4 regions of the Marinifilum sp. genome follow, and region 1 is predicted to be linked to each of the others. Evidence: riboswitches for the same ligand, from Rfam matches in the RefSeq annotation. Region 1 holds a riboswitch; each other region holds the start of a gene.
What was found. A riboswitch is a leader RNA that binds a small molecule or an ion and turns the genes downstream of it on or off. The one in region 1 is predicted to bind cobalamin.
Positions count from the first base shown of each region.

Region 1 (4,265 bases):
TATGGAAAATTTAAAAACACTTGTCAAGTGGACAAGATTAGGACTTGTAGCCCTATTTCTTATTACTGTTGCGATACAGTTAAGCTTTAGTTTAATGGTTACTTATTATGATTTTGAGGTTCCTTTTTTAATTCATAAAGAAAATATGCCATGGTTCAACATATTGGGAGGAGCAATCATATTAATTGAAGTCGCCGCAGGATGGATACTGTATCGAAGCAGAACCAATTATATTAAAGTTCTTGACAAACTGGAAGAAAAATTAAAAATATTTGGGCGGATCTATTTCGTTCTATTGTTGTTGATTTGTGCTGGTGCAAGCACTTCATTAATTGCATTTGCTTTTACGCATGAATTGCTTTGGTATTTTCCTTGGTTAATTTGTATGTATTTTATTGGTAAAAACTTTCCTTTTAGACTAAATCTTTTTCATGAAATGGGAATTGTTGATGAGGAAGAACGAAAATTGTTCTATAAAAGAAAAACAGATCTGGACTAGGCTGAGCCCGATCAAAGCCGGGATTGTTAAGGTTTATAAGTATCAAGAAAATTAGTTGTTGTCTTGATACTTTCTACTTTTCGATAGAATACGTGATATAATTTACTTGGTGTATAAAAATCTTTGTAACAAACACACGAAAAATTAATATATGCTCTAAGTCCACCAGACATGGAGTTTGAGATAAGGGAAAAAATAATTCACCATTTACAACTCATAATTTTAAATTGTTTATACTATTTTTGCAGCCACATTAAAATTAATAGCCGTGGATACTTTTAAGGAACTAGGTGTAAACAAGAATATTGTTCAGGGATTAAATGAGTTGGGAATCATTCATCCTACGCAAATACAAACAGAAGTAATTTCGGTTCTGTTGAATGCTGATACTGATTTAATTGGTCAAGCACAGACCGGAACCGGTAAAACTGCTGCTTATGGCGTGCCATTGTTGCACCGGGTTAATCCTAAACTGGATAAAGTTCAGGGATTGATTCTTTGCCCTACACGCGAACTTGGTTTGCAAATTGCAAAGCAGTTGTTCAAGTTCACAAAGTATAGCGAGAAAACTTTTACAGAATGTGTTTATGGTGGAGCGCCTATCGAAAAACAGATTGCCAATTTGCGTCGACCAACACAGATCATTGTAGCCACGCCTGGTCGTTTAATCGAGTTGGTAAAGAAAAAAGCTGTTGATTTAACCTCTGTGAAAACTGTTATTTTAGACGAGGCGGATGAAATGCTAAGTATGGGATTTAAAGACCAATTGAATGAAATTCTTACTTACCTTTCGAGCGTTGAGAACAAATGGTTGTTTTCGGCTACCATGCCCGATGGAATCAAGCAAATCATCAAGCACCACATCTCCAAATCAGCTCATAAAATTCAGATCAGCGGAAAAAATGTAGTGAACAAAAATATAAAGCACCAATTCGTATTGTGCGATGATCACGAAAAGCTATCTGTGCTAATGCAGTTCCTTAAATCGGATACCAAAGCTCGTGGAGTTGTATTTTGCAAAACCAAAGAAGCAGCACGACAATTAAACCAACAATTGCAGTCGCAAAAGGTAAAAGTGGATGCCATTCATGGTGACCTGAAACAAATTGAACGCAACAAAGTAATGCGTGCCTTCAAAAGCGAAAAGTTGAGAGTGTTGGTTGCAACCGATTTGGCGGCTCGTGGTATCGATATTGAAGGATTGGCATTTGTGGTACATTACCAGTTGCCTGATAAAGAGGAGTATTACACGCATCGAAGCGGACGAACTGCTCGTGCAGGCAAAGAAGGTGTTTCTCTTTCTTTGGTAAATCATAAAGAGATGAAGAGTTTACGCTATTTCCAAAAAACATTAAATATTGGCTTCAGCCAGATTCGTTCGAAAAGGCAATAAACCGTAAGGACATTCTATGGCATGTCTGATTACATTATGACATGTTCGCAATATGATATAAAACCCATTGTGATTTATTTCTGATGGGTTTCATTTTTATAGAATAAAAAAGTTATAAACCGATAAACCTCATAGAAAATCAGAGGGTTGTCAATTCTTGTTAATAACTGAAATTGCTCAATAAAATTTAAATTCTTAACATTGTTTTGATTTGTAGGTTCCGCAAGGAATAATAGGGAATCACGTGTAATTCGTGAGCTGTACCCGCAGCTGTAAGTCCACATTTAGTGTTTTTGAAAATCTATAACCACTGTTTGCCAATTAGTGAATGGGAAGGTATCAAAAACCGGATAAGCCAGAAGACCTGCCAGAATCATATATATAAATTAGACTTTCGGGGATTGAAGTCTGGTTCAGGTCTGGCTATGTTTTTATTTAGAAAACATATTAATCGCTTCCTGTATCGCTCCCTCTCCTTTAGTTTTAAATTAAAAGTAATTACCATTCAAAAATGATAAACTTATGAGTAGTGCAGAGACTTTAATAGTTAAGAGAGATGGGAAAAAAGTGCCTTTTTCTATTGATAAAATTCGAAATGCTGTAAAAAAGGCTTTTCTATCTGTAGGCAGCTATGCCAGCGACGAAGACTTGGCAAATATTTTACATCGAGTAACTGTAAGAAGTGGTGCAAGTGTAGAAGACATCCAAAATCAGGTGGAGCGATCTTTAATGGCAGAGAATTTTTATACGGTAGCCAAATCATACATGCTTTATCGTCAAAAGCATTCAGAAGACAGGGAAACGAGGGATCGCATTAAATTCTTAATTGATTATTGTGGTGCAGGAAACGCTGCTACAGGGAGTAAATTTGATGCCAATGCAAATGTTGACAGCAAAAACATTGCTACACTAATAGGCGAATTGCCAAAAGGAAATTTTATCCGTTTAAATCGTCGTCTGCTAACCGATCGCATCGATAATATATTTGGCAAAGAATTATCGAACAAATATCTAAGTTACTTAAACCAGCATTTGCTATATAAAAACGACGAAACCAGCCTTGCTCCCTATTGTGCAAGTATTACCATGTATCCTTGGTTGTTGGAGGGCACTTCAAAAATAGGAGGTAACTCAACGGCTCCAACCAATTTAAAATCCTTTTGCGGCGGTTTTATAAACATGGTTTTCATCGTATCGAGCATGTTAAGCGGAGCTTGCGCAACGCCTGAGTTCTTGATGTACATGAATTATTTTGTGAGCAAAGAATACGGCGACGATTACTATAAGCGTAGCAATGATGTGGTTGATTTATCACTTAGAAAACGCAGCATTGATAAAATAATAACAGATTGTTTCGAGCAAATAGTTTACTCTTTAAATCAACCTACGGGTGCGCGAAACTTTCAGGCAGTCTTCTGGAATATTGCTTATTACGACAAATATTATTTCGAAAGTTTGTTTGGAGAGTTTGTGTTTCCTGATGACAGCAAACCACAATGGGAATCGTTAAGCTGGTTGCAAAAGCGCTTTATGCAATGGTTTAACAAGGAACGTACAAAAACCGTTTTAACATTTCCTGTAGAGACTATGGCATTATTGTCGGAAGACGGGGATATTAAAGATAAAGACTATGGCGATTTCACTGCAAAAATGTATGCCGAAGGCCATTCATTCTTTACTTACCTGAGCGACAATGCCGATAGTTTAAGTTCATGTTGTCGTTTGCGCAACGAAATTCAGGATAATGGTTTTAGTTATACTTTAGGTGCAGGAGGTGTATCAACAGGTTCCAAAAGTGTATTAACCATTAACCTTAACCGATGCGTTCAGCAAGCTAAAAGAGAACAGATACCGTACATCAACTATTTAGAAGAGGTAGTGGACTTGGTGCATAAAGTTCAAATTGGCTACAACGAAAACCTAAAAGAACTACAAAGTAAAGGGATGCTTCCGCTGTTTGATGCAGGATACATTAATCTTAGTCGTCAGTATCTTACTATTGGGGTAAACGGACTGGTCGAAGCTGCTGAGTTTTTAAACATCGAAATAAACGATAACCCTGAATACGTAGCCTTTACGCAAGAAGTTTTAGGGCTGATAGAAACCTACAACAAGAAATATCGCTCTGAGGATTTAATGTTCAATTGCGAAATGATTCCAGCTGAAAATGTTGGTGTTAAGCATGCCAAGTGGGATAGAGAAGATGGTTTTTTTGTGCCGCGCGATTGCTATAACAGCTATTTTTATGCAGTTGAAGACGAATCCTTAAATATTATCGACAAGTTTAAGGTTCATGGCAAAAAGTATATTGAGCATTTAACCGGTGGATCTGCATTACACATGAACTTAGAGGAGCATCTAAGTGAAGTTCAA
Region 1 is NZ_OZ246019.1:4,226,912-4,231,176, forward strand. Features, by position in the region: gene ACO05S_RS16400 (hypothetical protein) at 2-499, shown strand; gene ACO05S_RS16405 (DEAD/DEAH box helicase) at 768-1,892, shown strand; cobalamin riboswitch at 2,083-2,278, shown strand; gene nrdD (anaerobic ribonucleoside-triphosphate reductase) at 2,415-4,265, shown strand, end outside.

Region 2 (4,265 bases), 1.0 Mb from region 1:
ACTGTGGCAATTCTCCCAAAGGAATACCATTTGCCGCAGCAAAATAATTATTGGTAAGCTCATCGTTTCGATTGATCATAGTCACCGCTCCTGTTCCTCCAAAGCTTCCTTCATTCAACACATAAAAGAAGCTTATTTGTTTCTCTCCAATACTAATATTAAAGATGCCAGTTAATACATTGTCACCATCAGTAACTGAGAAAGAAAATTCATCCGTTAAAGTTTGGCTTCCATTGTGTACATATACAATTTTTGATGCTGCCACATCAGCTTGAGTAAATTGATCAATAGCTGTTGTCACATCATTTACATTGGCAATAATACCATTTTCGGTTGCCACAGTTACTGTATAAACAATATCAATATCTTCAGTATCTGTATCAACTACATTTAATTCTGATGCAGTAATTGCAACAGTTGCACCATTCTCAATAACAACACCATTGTTTACCGACAGGCTTGGCATTTCATTATCATCATCCGAACAGGATACAAATAAAGAACTTGCAATTAACAAGCCTAAACTAAATTTTAAAAATTTTTTCATTTTTAATAGTATTAGAAAATTACATTCACCCCTAAATAAAATGCTCGACCTGGCATGGGGTAATACTTAACCAGCTCATAAGATTTATCTAAAATATTCTCGATTCTTCCAGTTATTTTAAACTTTGCAAAGTCGGTTTTAAATCGATATCCTCCATTCACATCAAGGAGAAAGTTTCCATCAACCTTCTGCTCTTGCCAATTTTTTGTATGCGACCGGAAGGTAGCTATAACTCCTGCATTCCAATTTTTGGAAATATAATCGCTCAAAACCTTTGTAATATGGTGTGGTCGATAAGCCAATGTTTGTTTATATTTACCACTGGCTTTATCGTTGTTATACGCATCATTATAAGCGTATTTTATGGATGTACGAAGCCTGTCATTCCCAATTCTTAGCATATGATTTATTTCCAGTTCCAAGCCTCTGCTTATCATTTGTCCGGTATTTAAAGGACTCCAGTACGATCCGGTTGGTTGCCACGAGATTGCATTCTTGTTCTTTGATTGATATAGTCCTAAATCTGCATTCAATTGACCGTATTTTGTTTCCAATGATAACAAAGCCAATCCAAACTCAGCATTCCACCCTTCTTCTGCTTTGATATTGATATTTCCGCCCGGCACCCAATATCTCTCGTTAAAAGTTGGTCTTCGAAAATGATTACTAGCCTTTGCCCTAACATCTAAAAAGTGAGGCACAATATGCCACAAAGAACTAAACGAATACATTTCCGGTGGATTAATCTCAGTATTCCATTCTTTTCCAAAAGTAAAAATGAAAGTTCCAAAATCCGGCGAATACTTTCCTGCAACAGTTACCCTTGATTCATTTTCCTCTTTCTCGTAATTATTCGTCTTTCCTTTTAACCAAGAATACTTAGCATTTACATCTACACTTAATTTTCGGGTTAAGTAGTAACGAATGTTAGCATCGTTCAACACCCTTTCGGATGAAATTTCAGATAAAAATCCGCTCGTATACTTTAAATAATCATACAGATAAGCCGATTTGGCTTCCATTCTAAACTTCCCAAGCAAGGTTTTCCATCCCAAGTAAATCTTTAGTGAAGAATCTCTTTGCTGCTGATTGCTTTTGGGTTCGCCAATTCCCATTGTACCGGCAATATTTTTTTTCTTGGCCTGATACCAGGCTCCCAAATCAATATAGTGCTTGTTCAGTTTAATATGCAGGTCGTGAATTGTACCGTAAACACGATTTTGGTTATTATTTAATCTCTCGGTTGGCGAACCAAAATCATATTTGTCCACATAAGAGAAATCATTTTCACCATATTGAAAAAATGCCTGGGCAGTATAGGATATCCACTTGTTTGAATATTTCCCATGAAGTTTTGTTCTGTAATTCGAAAAGCTACCTATTTCGTTCATTAAGCCAATGGACGATTGATCCTCCCATGTTGGAGTATTTGAAAGTTCAATGGCACCTCCTAATGTACCACTTCCATACAATGAAGCATTTGCCCCATAAACCACTCGGATGTTATTAAAACTACCAGCTCCTATAAGAGATAAATCTGCCGAACCTGTAGTAAGCGAATTAACGGGAATACCATTCCAATTTACTGATGTGTGGGTAGAAGAATTTCCTCGAATGGTAATCGTTGACAGACCACCTAGAGAACCATTTGAAGAGACATTTACCAAAGCCACTTTCTGTAATAAGCCCGCCAAATCTTTACCATCATAGCTTTGTAAAGCTATAGAGTCAACTTTAATCGTTTTCTCGGTTGATGAAAAATGATCTAATCTGGGTGCAACAATATCTATGGCATTAACATGTACCGTATCTATAACATTTGTTCGAGCCTGAACACCAAAACCCCAAAAAATCAACAAAAAAACTAAATTCCACTTCATCCTATAAATTGATAAAGAAGAAAATATTGGGATCACAACAGTTTGAAATACTAAAATCCTATCGCTTTCCAAACACCTTCTCCGAATGTTTTGAAAAATTGTATGCAAACTGGCAGGTCTTCTGGCTTGCTCGACTTTTTTTAACCTTCCCAACAGGCAGTTGCCTGTCAGTGGTATTGCAGTAAAAAAAGCTTATTTTCGAGCTTACAGCTACGGGAACAGCTCCGGATTTTAACCGGATTCCCTTTTCATCCCACTCCTTAAGCTAAAGGGTACTGGGAACCAATTGCGCTGCAAATGTATGAAAAAAAACAATTACGATCCGCAATTCCTAATTGTTTTCTTACACAATTTCTCAGGCTTCATATGTAGTTAAAAATGCGGACAATTTAGAATAAAAACCCATTACCAATCAGCACTTCGGTTTAAAAAAACTTATTCATTTTTTTCGAAATTCGACTTTATGAGCTCTAGTAATTTCTGAATGCTATTGCAAGTAAGAATGCTTCCATCCTGATGCACTTCCCACTCCATGGTTTCATCCAATAAGTTTACACAACAAGCTTCCACTTTTTCGCAGGTTACCTGATAACCTTCACGTGAGAGCGCACGTTGTGTCCAGAATCCCATCACATCATTACCTAAAACCTGGATGATCTGTTTTTTCTGGTAGTTCATGATAAAATTTCCTGTTTTCCTGTCGAAGTTAAAAGAATCATTATGAAATGTATCTTCGATACTACCATTTAAAACCAAATCCTCGGGAGCACCAACTTTTACAGGCATATTTCTTGCCATCAGCCAAATTAGGTCGGCAGCTTGCAATGCCAAATCCAATTCATGGGTCGATAGTAAAATTGCTTTGTTCGTTTCTCTGGCAAGACGATGAAGCAAACGCATTATTTCTACCCGGTTAGGCAGGTCGAGATGAGCAGTAGGTTCGTCAAGCATAATTAATGGTGTGTCCTGCGCCAGGGCCTTGGCAATCATTACTCGTTGCCGCTCACCATCACTCAATTGATTGATAAAATGATTGGCATAGTGAAGCAATCCTACTTGTTCAAGAGCCCATTTTATTTTCTGGTTATCTGCATCCGATAATTTGCCCATCCATGAAGTGTATGGATGTCTTCCCAAGGAAACCACATGGTAAACAGTTAAGTTACCAACATTTATACGCTCGGTAAGCACAATACTTAAGAGCTGTGCAATTTCTTTGAAATTTCGATCACGAATTGGAACTCCTTCTACTAAAGTTTTGCCTGCCAATGGTGCTTGTATACCGGCAATTGTTCGCATTAAGGTTGATTTTCCAGCTCCGTTTGGCCCAAGTAAACAAACCATTTCTCCTCTGCGTATGGTAAGGTTGATATCAGAAAGCAAACACAGCACATCCTTCTTTGACTGTTTGTAGCCAATGGATAAATCCTTTGTTACCAGAATATTTTGATTTTCATTCACCTCTTTCATATCTATTCTATCCACCAAAAGATGCTTTTACATTTCTACTTCTAACAATGACCCAAATTACAACTGGTCCTCCAAATAGTGCGGTTACCGAGTTAATTGGTAATGTACTCTGGTTGCCTGGTAATTGAGAAAAAATATCACATATTAACATGATGGCCGCTCCAATCAAAACTACTGCCGGCATTAAAACTTTATGACTTGCCGTTCGAAAAATGGAGCGTGCAATATGAGGAATCGCAACTCCAATAAAAGCAATTGGACCTGTAAATGCAGTTAAAGTACCAGCAATAAGCGCTGTACTTATAATTACGGCTATTCTTACCTTTCTTACTGATATTCCCACGCCGCGAGCATAATTCTCTCCTAGT
Region 2 is NZ_OZ246019.1:518,170-522,434, forward strand. Features, by position in the region: gene ACO05S_RS02025 (cadherin-like domain-containing protein) at 1-547, opposite strand, end outside; gene ACO05S_RS02030 (TonB-dependent receptor) at 559-2,427, opposite strand; cobalamin riboswitch at 2,522-2,729, opposite strand; gene ACO05S_RS02035 (ABC transporter ATP-binding protein) at 2,863-3,912, opposite strand; gene ACO05S_RS02040 (iron chelate uptake ABC transporter family permease subunit) at 3,905-4,265, opposite strand, start outside.
Region 2: it holds a riboswitch for cobalamin, as region 1 does, so the genes downstream of both, ACO05S_RS02030 (TonB-dependent receptor) here and nrdD (anaerobic ribonucleoside-triphosphate reductase) in region 1, are expected to answer to the same signal.

Region 3 (4,265 bases), 2.3 Mb from region 1:
ATAATGTTGGCGTCTTCTTTTAATTCCATTATCCGCATCATCTGGCTCCAGATCAATTGTTTCATAGGCAATCAAGTCATCTACATTATTTATGTAACCCGTAATACTAGCAGTAAGGAAACTATTGTGAAATTCTACTCCCAATGAAGAAAATTGTGATTTTTGCGGATCCAAATCAGTATTTCCCAAAAATAAATTCCCTCGTTTTTCGTAAGCGTAATACAATTCTCTTAAAGTCGGAGCTTTAAAACCATATCCATAAGTTCCTCTAAAATTAAACTGATCTAACTTATACAGTAAGGATACTTTTGGAGTGAAGGCACTTCCGAATTCTTTGTGCTTAACTACTCTTGCACCAGCAACAATGTTTAGCTTATCAAAAAATGTCATTTCATCTTGAGCATATACAGATATAGTATGCGATTCCGCTCGGCCTTCCTTCAATCGGTTCGAAACCATTTTCTCTTCCAAATAGTCTTCCCCTATTGTTAATTTATTGTTTTTAGAAATCTCTTTCACGAATTTAAAACGCACATTGTTCATTCGCTGATCATTATTGATAGATTTATCACCAGGCATATAGTCCTTATACTCCTGATTGTATCTGTAATAATAACGGAATCTGTCATAGTTGTAATCAACAGACAAATAGTCTCTCTTATTCAATAGATATTTTGCACCAACTTCGAAAGTTTTGTCTGTAAAATGATAGCCATATTTTCCTACAGATTGTGGCCGATACATATCCTTCTCATAATATGAGTTCCCTGCATAAACCTCTAGTTTATCTGTAGCCCTAAAAGTTAAACATTGGCTGAATGTTTTATCCTTGTATTTATTCTGAGCTTTTGCCTCTGTTTCAACCAATTCGTCATCGTCAATTTCAAAAGGACTCAATTGCCATCCATCACTTCTTTTGTGATTAAAATTTCCATTCCATGAGAACTTACCCAGGTTAAGATCAACCGTATTGCTTTGTTGATAGGTTCGATATTCGCGAATACGGCTGGTGTTGGAAACATTTACCTTTTGCTTTGATTTTTCGGTAATGATGTTAACAACTCCCGCAATAGCATCCGATCCATAAAGCAAAGAGGACGCACCTTTTACCACTTCAATGCGCTCCACATCATCAGGATTAATTCTGTTTAAGTCATTATTTCCACCAACATCTCCATACATACGTTTGCCATCCACAAGCACAAGAATAAAATCATTTCCCAATCCGTTAATCGTCATAAATGAACCCATAGTTCCAGGATTAAAATCGAATGAAGGACTCACATTCATCATCAAATCATTAAAGTCTGAAGCTCCAATACTAGCAATGGTTTTCTTACTTATAAGTTCAGTTTGCACTGGTGCCGTTTTTAGATGGTGAGCCGTACCTGTTCCTGTAACTACAATTTCTCCCAACTGACTTTTAGATTCCTCCATTGCAAAGTTTAGTACATTAAGCCCTTCTTTAATGGTAATTTTGTGCTTTTGGCGACTAAATCCTGAAAAGGATACAACCAAATCGTAATCGCCCGGTTTAAGATTTTTAATTTTATACTCGCCTTTGTTATTGGTCGCTGTTCCCTTTGTAGTTCCAGAGAAATACACATTAGCACCTGGCATAGCTTGCTGGTTGTCTTTTTGGGTTACCACCCCTTTTAGTACTGCATTTTGTGCATTAACAATTCCTGCACTAACAAGTAGCATGATTGCTACAAAGTAAATCTTTTGCATCGTAAGATATTAAAACATTAATAACTTCACTTTGCAATCCTACTTACGACAAGAGATATTCAGAACAGTATACAATAAGTCCCAAACACAAACTTCTGTCCCGGAAGCAAAATGTTTAATTACATAATGGCAGGTCTTCTGACTTATCTTGGTTTTTAAGCCTTCCCAACAGGCATTTTCCTGTCAGTGGCTGTAGTATAAAAACCACGATTCCAAAAATAGGAACCAGACTTACAGCAGCGGGAACTGTTGCAGATTTTCACTGCATTCCCTTTTAATCCTTCATGCACAAGAAGGTGCATTTGGAACCATTATGCTGGCAAAAGTAGATATTATTTTTTTACATACAAGGCTGCTATGAAACAGGAAAGTTTAATGCAATAAAAAAGCCGTTTTCATTTCTGAAACGGCTTTCATCCTAAGTACCCGGGGCGGGACTTGAACCCTACCCTTTATATCGCTTATTTTCAATGTTTTTTAAGACCGATTTCTTGATGGTGTCGATTTTGTGTCTCTGAAACTATCTACTTATCTTAATTTACACTGTAAAGAAATAATGATAGGAGAGAGTCCACAATACATACAAAACACTATTTCCGCCTAGTGTTTTCTTTGATTTTTTCAATTGCTTGTATAAAAATATGTTTCTAACAGGGTAATCTAATTCTTGCTCAGAAACTTCGATTAATGTATTAAGCATTTTTGCTTCCAATATTTCTAAGGACAATTCTCTCTTAAGTCGATATAATCGCACCTCCAACCTATTTCAAAACTTGACAGTTTAAAACTACTTCATATTACATGATATGAAATCCAGTGAGGCTAGCCTCACTGGATAATAAAATTTACACCAAAATATATCACAATTATTTACAATTCGATCTAATTAAAGTCATCAAAAACAAATGCCGTACCTGATGCACTAGAACCTCTATAAAATTTCACTACTGGATTAGTAATAGTGAATGACTTATCACCATCCATATTTACATATCTATTTGCTGCATATAAGTGTACCCTATCTTTAGTGTTGTCCATCGCACTTTCACCTTTCTGTGGCTACTTACATTTACTGCAATTGGATTACTTAACCATTCTCCCGTTTTTGTAATAACAAAATCGACTGGGGTGTAGCCACCACTTCCACCTCCATCAGGAATCTCAGCAAATCTATCAAACTCTGCAACCATCCTTAAGGTTTCTCCTTCTTGTTCATACTTTGTAATCTTATCTTCTTCAGCAAGATACACATTATTATCAACTGCTAAAACCCCATTAGAATTAAATTTCTGAGCCACTACAGGGTCACTAATGATAAGTTCATATTCGTTATTACCTATAGGCTTTAATATATCCGAATATTGTTCTATAGCTTCTTGGTATTCAGTTTGTTTTGTTGAATCTACAGAGTATTCAACGATTTCCTGATAAGCATCCCACATTGTTTCAACCTTAGCATTAGCTTTAGTCTTTCCAGAAGGTATCATTACATCTATATTATTTTCAAATGTTATAAACTCAGACGCATTAATCTTGTTGATGTGATGTTCATTTTCAACAGTCTCAACATCTGTGTTGTTATCACATGATGCAAATGCAAAAACAGCAATAGCTGCAATGAAGTAAAATTTAGTTTTTCACATTTTATTAAATCATTTAAAAATTAATACCTACCCCTATTTTGGGTAATACTTTAAATTCATCAGCAAATTCAGTTTTGAACTCAAGTCCAACCATTAGTTTTAGGTTGCCACTAAACACTTTCTTTTTAGTAATATAAACCGGAAGTCGCATATATTCTTCATCCAAATCTGAATAAGAAAAACCTAATCCACACGATAAATCAACCCCCATAGACTCATCAAGGATATACTCTTTTCTTAAAAAAAATGAATATGTAGCATCTTTGATTTGTTCATTATCTGCTGCAATTCTTAACTCAGGGTAAATGCCTTTATTACTAAATATGGCCAATCCAAATTCATTCGAATTATAATAACTGACAGTTATTTTTTTTTCTTGAGCAGTAGTTGTTAGTGCTACAAAAGCAATTAAAAGTAATAATAATGTTCTTTTCATTTTAATAATTTAAATGATTAATATGTAATATTTTAATGATCTTAATATAAAAAATAAGGAGTTTAGAATAGTGCCTAATTTGATCAATATCCATAATATAATAATTGCGCATAACTATATATACATGTCCTAATACTCTGGCCATCATCAATAACAATAACATAATCTCTGTCATCTCCATCACCACCTTTTACTTTAGCTAATCCATCTTTACTAAGAATATCACCTGATTTTAATTTTGTTTTCAATTCTTTTAGTTTTTAATGTGTTATAAATTTGGTTTAATACACACAAAACTAGAAATCCAAAACCCTAATAGCAAATAAGTTTCAACTTCAAATCAATGAGAAATCTAATTACAAATACATCTTCTTTCTAATTAGAAATTATTACATTGTGCACCACAAAAGACTTATGTTGCATTTTTCACGTTGGGAAATAATTACTGATAGCTA
Region 3 is NZ_OZ246019.1:1,726,437-1,730,701, forward strand. Features, by position in the region: gene ACO05S_RS06835 (TonB-dependent receptor) at 1-1,731, opposite strand, end outside; cobalamin riboswitch at 1,843-2,059, opposite strand; gene ACO05S_RS06840 (hypothetical protein) at 2,718-3,218, opposite strand; gene ACO05S_RS06845 (hypothetical protein) at 3,388-3,810, opposite strand; gene ACO05S_RS06850 (hypothetical protein) at 3,894-4,058, opposite strand.
Region 3: it holds a riboswitch for cobalamin, as region 1 does, so the genes downstream of both, ACO05S_RS06835 (TonB-dependent receptor) here and nrdD (anaerobic ribonucleoside-triphosphate reductase) in region 1, are expected to answer to the same signal.

Region 4 (4,265 bases), 1.1 Mb from region 1:
ATTGAAGCAAGTGCTACCAATAAAAACACCAAGGATGCACCTGCTACTGCAGCAACTACAAGAGCCCAACTTCCAAGGAATCCTGAAACAACACCAAAAAAGGCAGGTACAATAGCCGAAGTCATTACCATAAGAGCAACTCCCAAACTTGCACCAGAGCTAATTCCCAATACAAAAGGTCCGGCTAATGGATTTCGAAACAAGGTTTGCATCATTAAACCCGTTACCGACAGTCCGGCACCAACAAAAATCGCTGTTAATGCTTTCGGTAATCTAAAGTTAATTACAATGTAGTTCCAGGAATTTTTAACATCTCCACCTGCTAAAATGGCAAATACTTTTTCGAAAGGAATATTCACCGAACCAAAAATCAAATCCAAAAGTAAAAGTCCAATGATAAGAAGGCACAATGCGCCAAATAATATCGATACAAGTTTCCCTTTTTGCGAAATCATATCTTACTTCAATTTTTGGAAAAAATGCAATTCGTAATTAGGCAACAATTCAGGATGTAAAATCTTTATCACATCCTTAAATACAATGTCAGGTTGCATCACTCCAGATTCATACCAATCATTTGCCCCACTCTCCTTCATCCTTTTGGTATAGCAATAAACTTGTTTGGTTTTAAAGGGTTTAAACAAGCTATATCTTTTATCCAAACCAGAAAGGTCTTCCATTGTTCTACATTGTCCCGGCCCAAACCATATATCTGCGTCATGTTGCTTGTCAAACACTGTCTCAAAACTTAAAGGCATACTACCTCTGCTACTGTCAGAAAACCAATAATAATCAGCTTTACCATCGCGTAACAATTGTGCCATGTACGATTGCCCACCCGGCATATACCAAGTTCCTTTAAAATTATAGCCAGACAATATGCTAGGTCCAGTTTCTGCATTCGTAACCAAAGCTTTTAAATCGTTGTAGTTTTTATCAATTTTCTCGAAATACTGATTGGCTTCGGCCTCCTTATTAAAAAAGGCAGCAATAAACTTTGCCCATTCGGCACGAGCCAAAGGGGAAGATTCCATCCATTCGATATTATAAGCAACAGGCAATCCAGCTTGCATTAATTTGGTTTCTTTTTCCGTAATCTTCATAAATCCAGCAACCATAACCAAATCAGGATCAAGTTCAACAATCTTTTCAAAATTCAGAGTCTCAGCATGACCAACAGCTTGAATTTTTCCTTCTTTCGATTTTTTATCGAGATCTTGATCATATATCCTATCAGGCAAAGAAACGGCAACAATTTTATCATCCACTTTCAGAAACTTTAAAATCCCAATTTGAGTACTTGATAAGGCTGCAATGCTTTTAACGGGAACTTCTACCAACAATCCGTCTGTAGGAATATTCGGTACCTCCTCTCCTCTGTTTTTTAAATAATATTTCTGAAAAATCTTACCAGGATTCCATGGATCCCAAACAATTATCTCCTTTAAATTATTCTCAAGAATCTTGATTTCGAATCCTTTTGCGTATTTCAGTTTTGTTTGCTGATAAAAGGACGTATCAACAGCACTGGGTTTCGAATTCTTTGAAGTTTGCTTTTTTTGCTCTCCCGATTGGCATGCAACAAAACCTAAAACAGTAAGGAGCAACAAGTTTAGGCCGATCTTTTTTAATAAGTTCATTTTTCCACAAGTTATTGTGGGGAAGGATAATCAGAAAATACAATTCTCAAAAATCATACTCTCGTTACTCAGTTCCCCGAAGTCACGAAATAAGTTATCAACCGGGCAGGTATTCCGACTTACCCTCTTTCAAGGAAGGATTACGGCTGCGGGGACAGCTTTGGATTCACACCAAATTCCCTTTTCATTCTAAATAGCTAGAAACCCAATTGCTGCAAAGCTATGCAATATTTTGAAACTTCATGAAGTTTTAGCATCACTTATAGAATTTGATTTTGTTTATCTACTTCAAACTGTTTTGCTGTACTTCTAATTTTTCTGTGAATTCATCCAAACTTTTTGTGATAAGTTCGTGAACCACTATCTCAGGTTGAATTTCTGTAATAATATCTTTTACCCGTTCGGTTTTAAAAGGCAAATGCTGATCGATTTGCAAAACATGATTACGAGCTGCCAAATATTTTTCGGGATGAGTTAATTTTTCCCAATTCTCAGGAAAACCATTTTGTATTTGTTGTAACTGATATTCTCCCGACAAACTACAATTCAAGTGTAAACTTTTAATTTTATCTTGCACACCTTTCGACAATCTTGATATTCTATCCAACACAAAATCGATTGCCTCATCCTCGCAACGCAGCGCAGGATTTGTATTCATTAAATGTCCTGTATCAAGTAGAATATTCCAATTACTGAACTCCAGCCTTGCTGCAAAATCATCTATCTCAGCAGGAAATAACAGATCCAAACCTGGCCACCACAAATTTTCAATTGCAATGCTAACAGGAGGCTCACCATGCTTAAACTCTTTTGCCGTTCTATTCAACATTTCGGCTAAGCAGGAGCAAACTTCAATGTTTCTATAAGTATAATCACGAGTAAAAGTATGATCCAATTCAATATGAGCAGCATGAATAACCGCATGTGATGGATGAAATAAGCTAGCATACTCCCACATTTCTTTTTGCGTTTGTACCATTTCTGCGGCATTTCTACCTCCACAATAGAATTTCAAGTATTCAGGCTTTACTTCAGGAAAATAACTTTTTACCGCTTTCTCTCCTTTTCGCCAAACATCTAACCATGTGAGCCAAAAAGGCAAATGAATTGATTTTACAATTTCTCGGGGAATTTCATCTGATGGGTGATCATATCCTATTAACAACTCCACTCCATCAAGCTTTCGTTGGTTAATGTATTCTTTTAATCCCTCCCATCTATTATCAAATCTTTCTATATCGGAAGGATGAACAGAAAAGTCGATTAAGTTTTGATAGCTCATATTTATATTTTGCATCAAAAATAGCTTTAATTGACTATTTCCATACCCGTATTTTCAATCAATTTTTATCTGTTCTTTATCAGATCAAGCAAAAAAATGACGTTTTGCCGCTTTTTGCCAAACTCCGTAAACGTTATCATAAATACCAAAAACGAAAAATACATGTTATTAATGACAAATTTCTTTATTAAACCAATGTAACGCAAACAATTTCGGGGCTTTCCGCAACCGTTGGAAGTTCTTTTTTTTGTTATTTTTCTACTTTTCGAAGATTTTATTTAGATTATTTCTCTTAATAATCCATAGATTTACAATGTCAGCATGAGAGAAAAAACAAGAGCTGATTTTATTAACATTTAATTATTAAATCTTATTACAATGAGAACAAAAAATGTAAATCTAAAAGGAATCGTATTAGGAGTAATACTATTCTTAGGCGCAAGTTCAAGCTTTGCCACTGGTAAAATTAAAATTAACACCTACTTGGATACCGATTTATCTATTGTATCCATCATCAATCCAACAGAGACTGAATTAAAGATGAGAATTTATGACAATGATGGGAACTTGTACTACTCAAAAAAAGTAAAAAGTACTACAACCGATCAAAAACTTTTTGATTTCTCGTATTTGGAAGATGGCCTTTACAAAATCGTATTAACAGGTGCAGAAAAAAGAATCGAAAAAGAGTTTAGTGTAGAAGGAAGTAAGCTAAAAGTAGAAAAAAACAATCCGCTAAATGAAAGAACTTTATTTAGGTCAGAAAAAAACAATCTATTTGTAAGTTTCCTTTCTTTCGAAAACAAAAAATTCAACCTGTCGATTACAGACGAATTTGGTAACGAAGTTTTTGATCAGTCATATACTTCCGCTCCAACTTTCTCAAAAAAGTTTAATGTTACAGCTCTACCTGAAGGAGAATATAAAGTACGTTTAATCTCGAATAATAAAGAATACAACTATGCCTTCAGAAAATAGTGAGCAAAGTGGTTCCAGTGACCAGATGATGCTTATAAATCAAAAATTTTTAATAAGTGTATCCCTTAAAAACTAGAGATACACTTTTTTTATTTATTTCAGAATCGAAAATTTACTTCCTGCCGATCTAATCATACTGCTTGATTTGCAAATCACACCTATAAAAGATATCTTCAAGCTCCCTTAATTTAAATAGATCAGAAAAATGAAAAAACTATTATTTGTAATCGCTATCTGCGGTTTCGTATTAAGCTCTTGCGGAAACAAAACCAAAACAGCTAATTCAGAGGACAAAGCTTGTTGTTGTAAAGAAAAAACTGAAACCACTGCGGATCTTAAAAAAGGATGTGCCAATGGATGTACTC
Region 4 is NZ_OZ246019.1:522,672-526,936, forward strand. Features, by position in the region: gene ACO05S_RS02040 (iron chelate uptake ABC transporter family permease subunit) at 1-455, opposite strand, end outside; gene ACO05S_RS02045 (ABC transporter substrate-binding protein) at 459-1,640, opposite strand; cobalamin riboswitch at 1,728-1,864, opposite strand; gene ACO05S_RS02050 (hypothetical protein) at 1,924-2,937, opposite strand; gene ACO05S_RS02055 (T9SS C-terminal target domain-containing protein) at 3,301-3,900, shown strand; gene ACO05S_RS02060 (hypothetical protein) at 4,106-4,265, shown strand, end outside.
Region 4: it holds a riboswitch for cobalamin, as region 1 does, so the genes downstream of both, ACO05S_RS02045 (ABC transporter substrate-binding protein) here and nrdD (anaerobic ribonucleoside-triphosphate reductase) in region 1, are expected to answer to the same signal.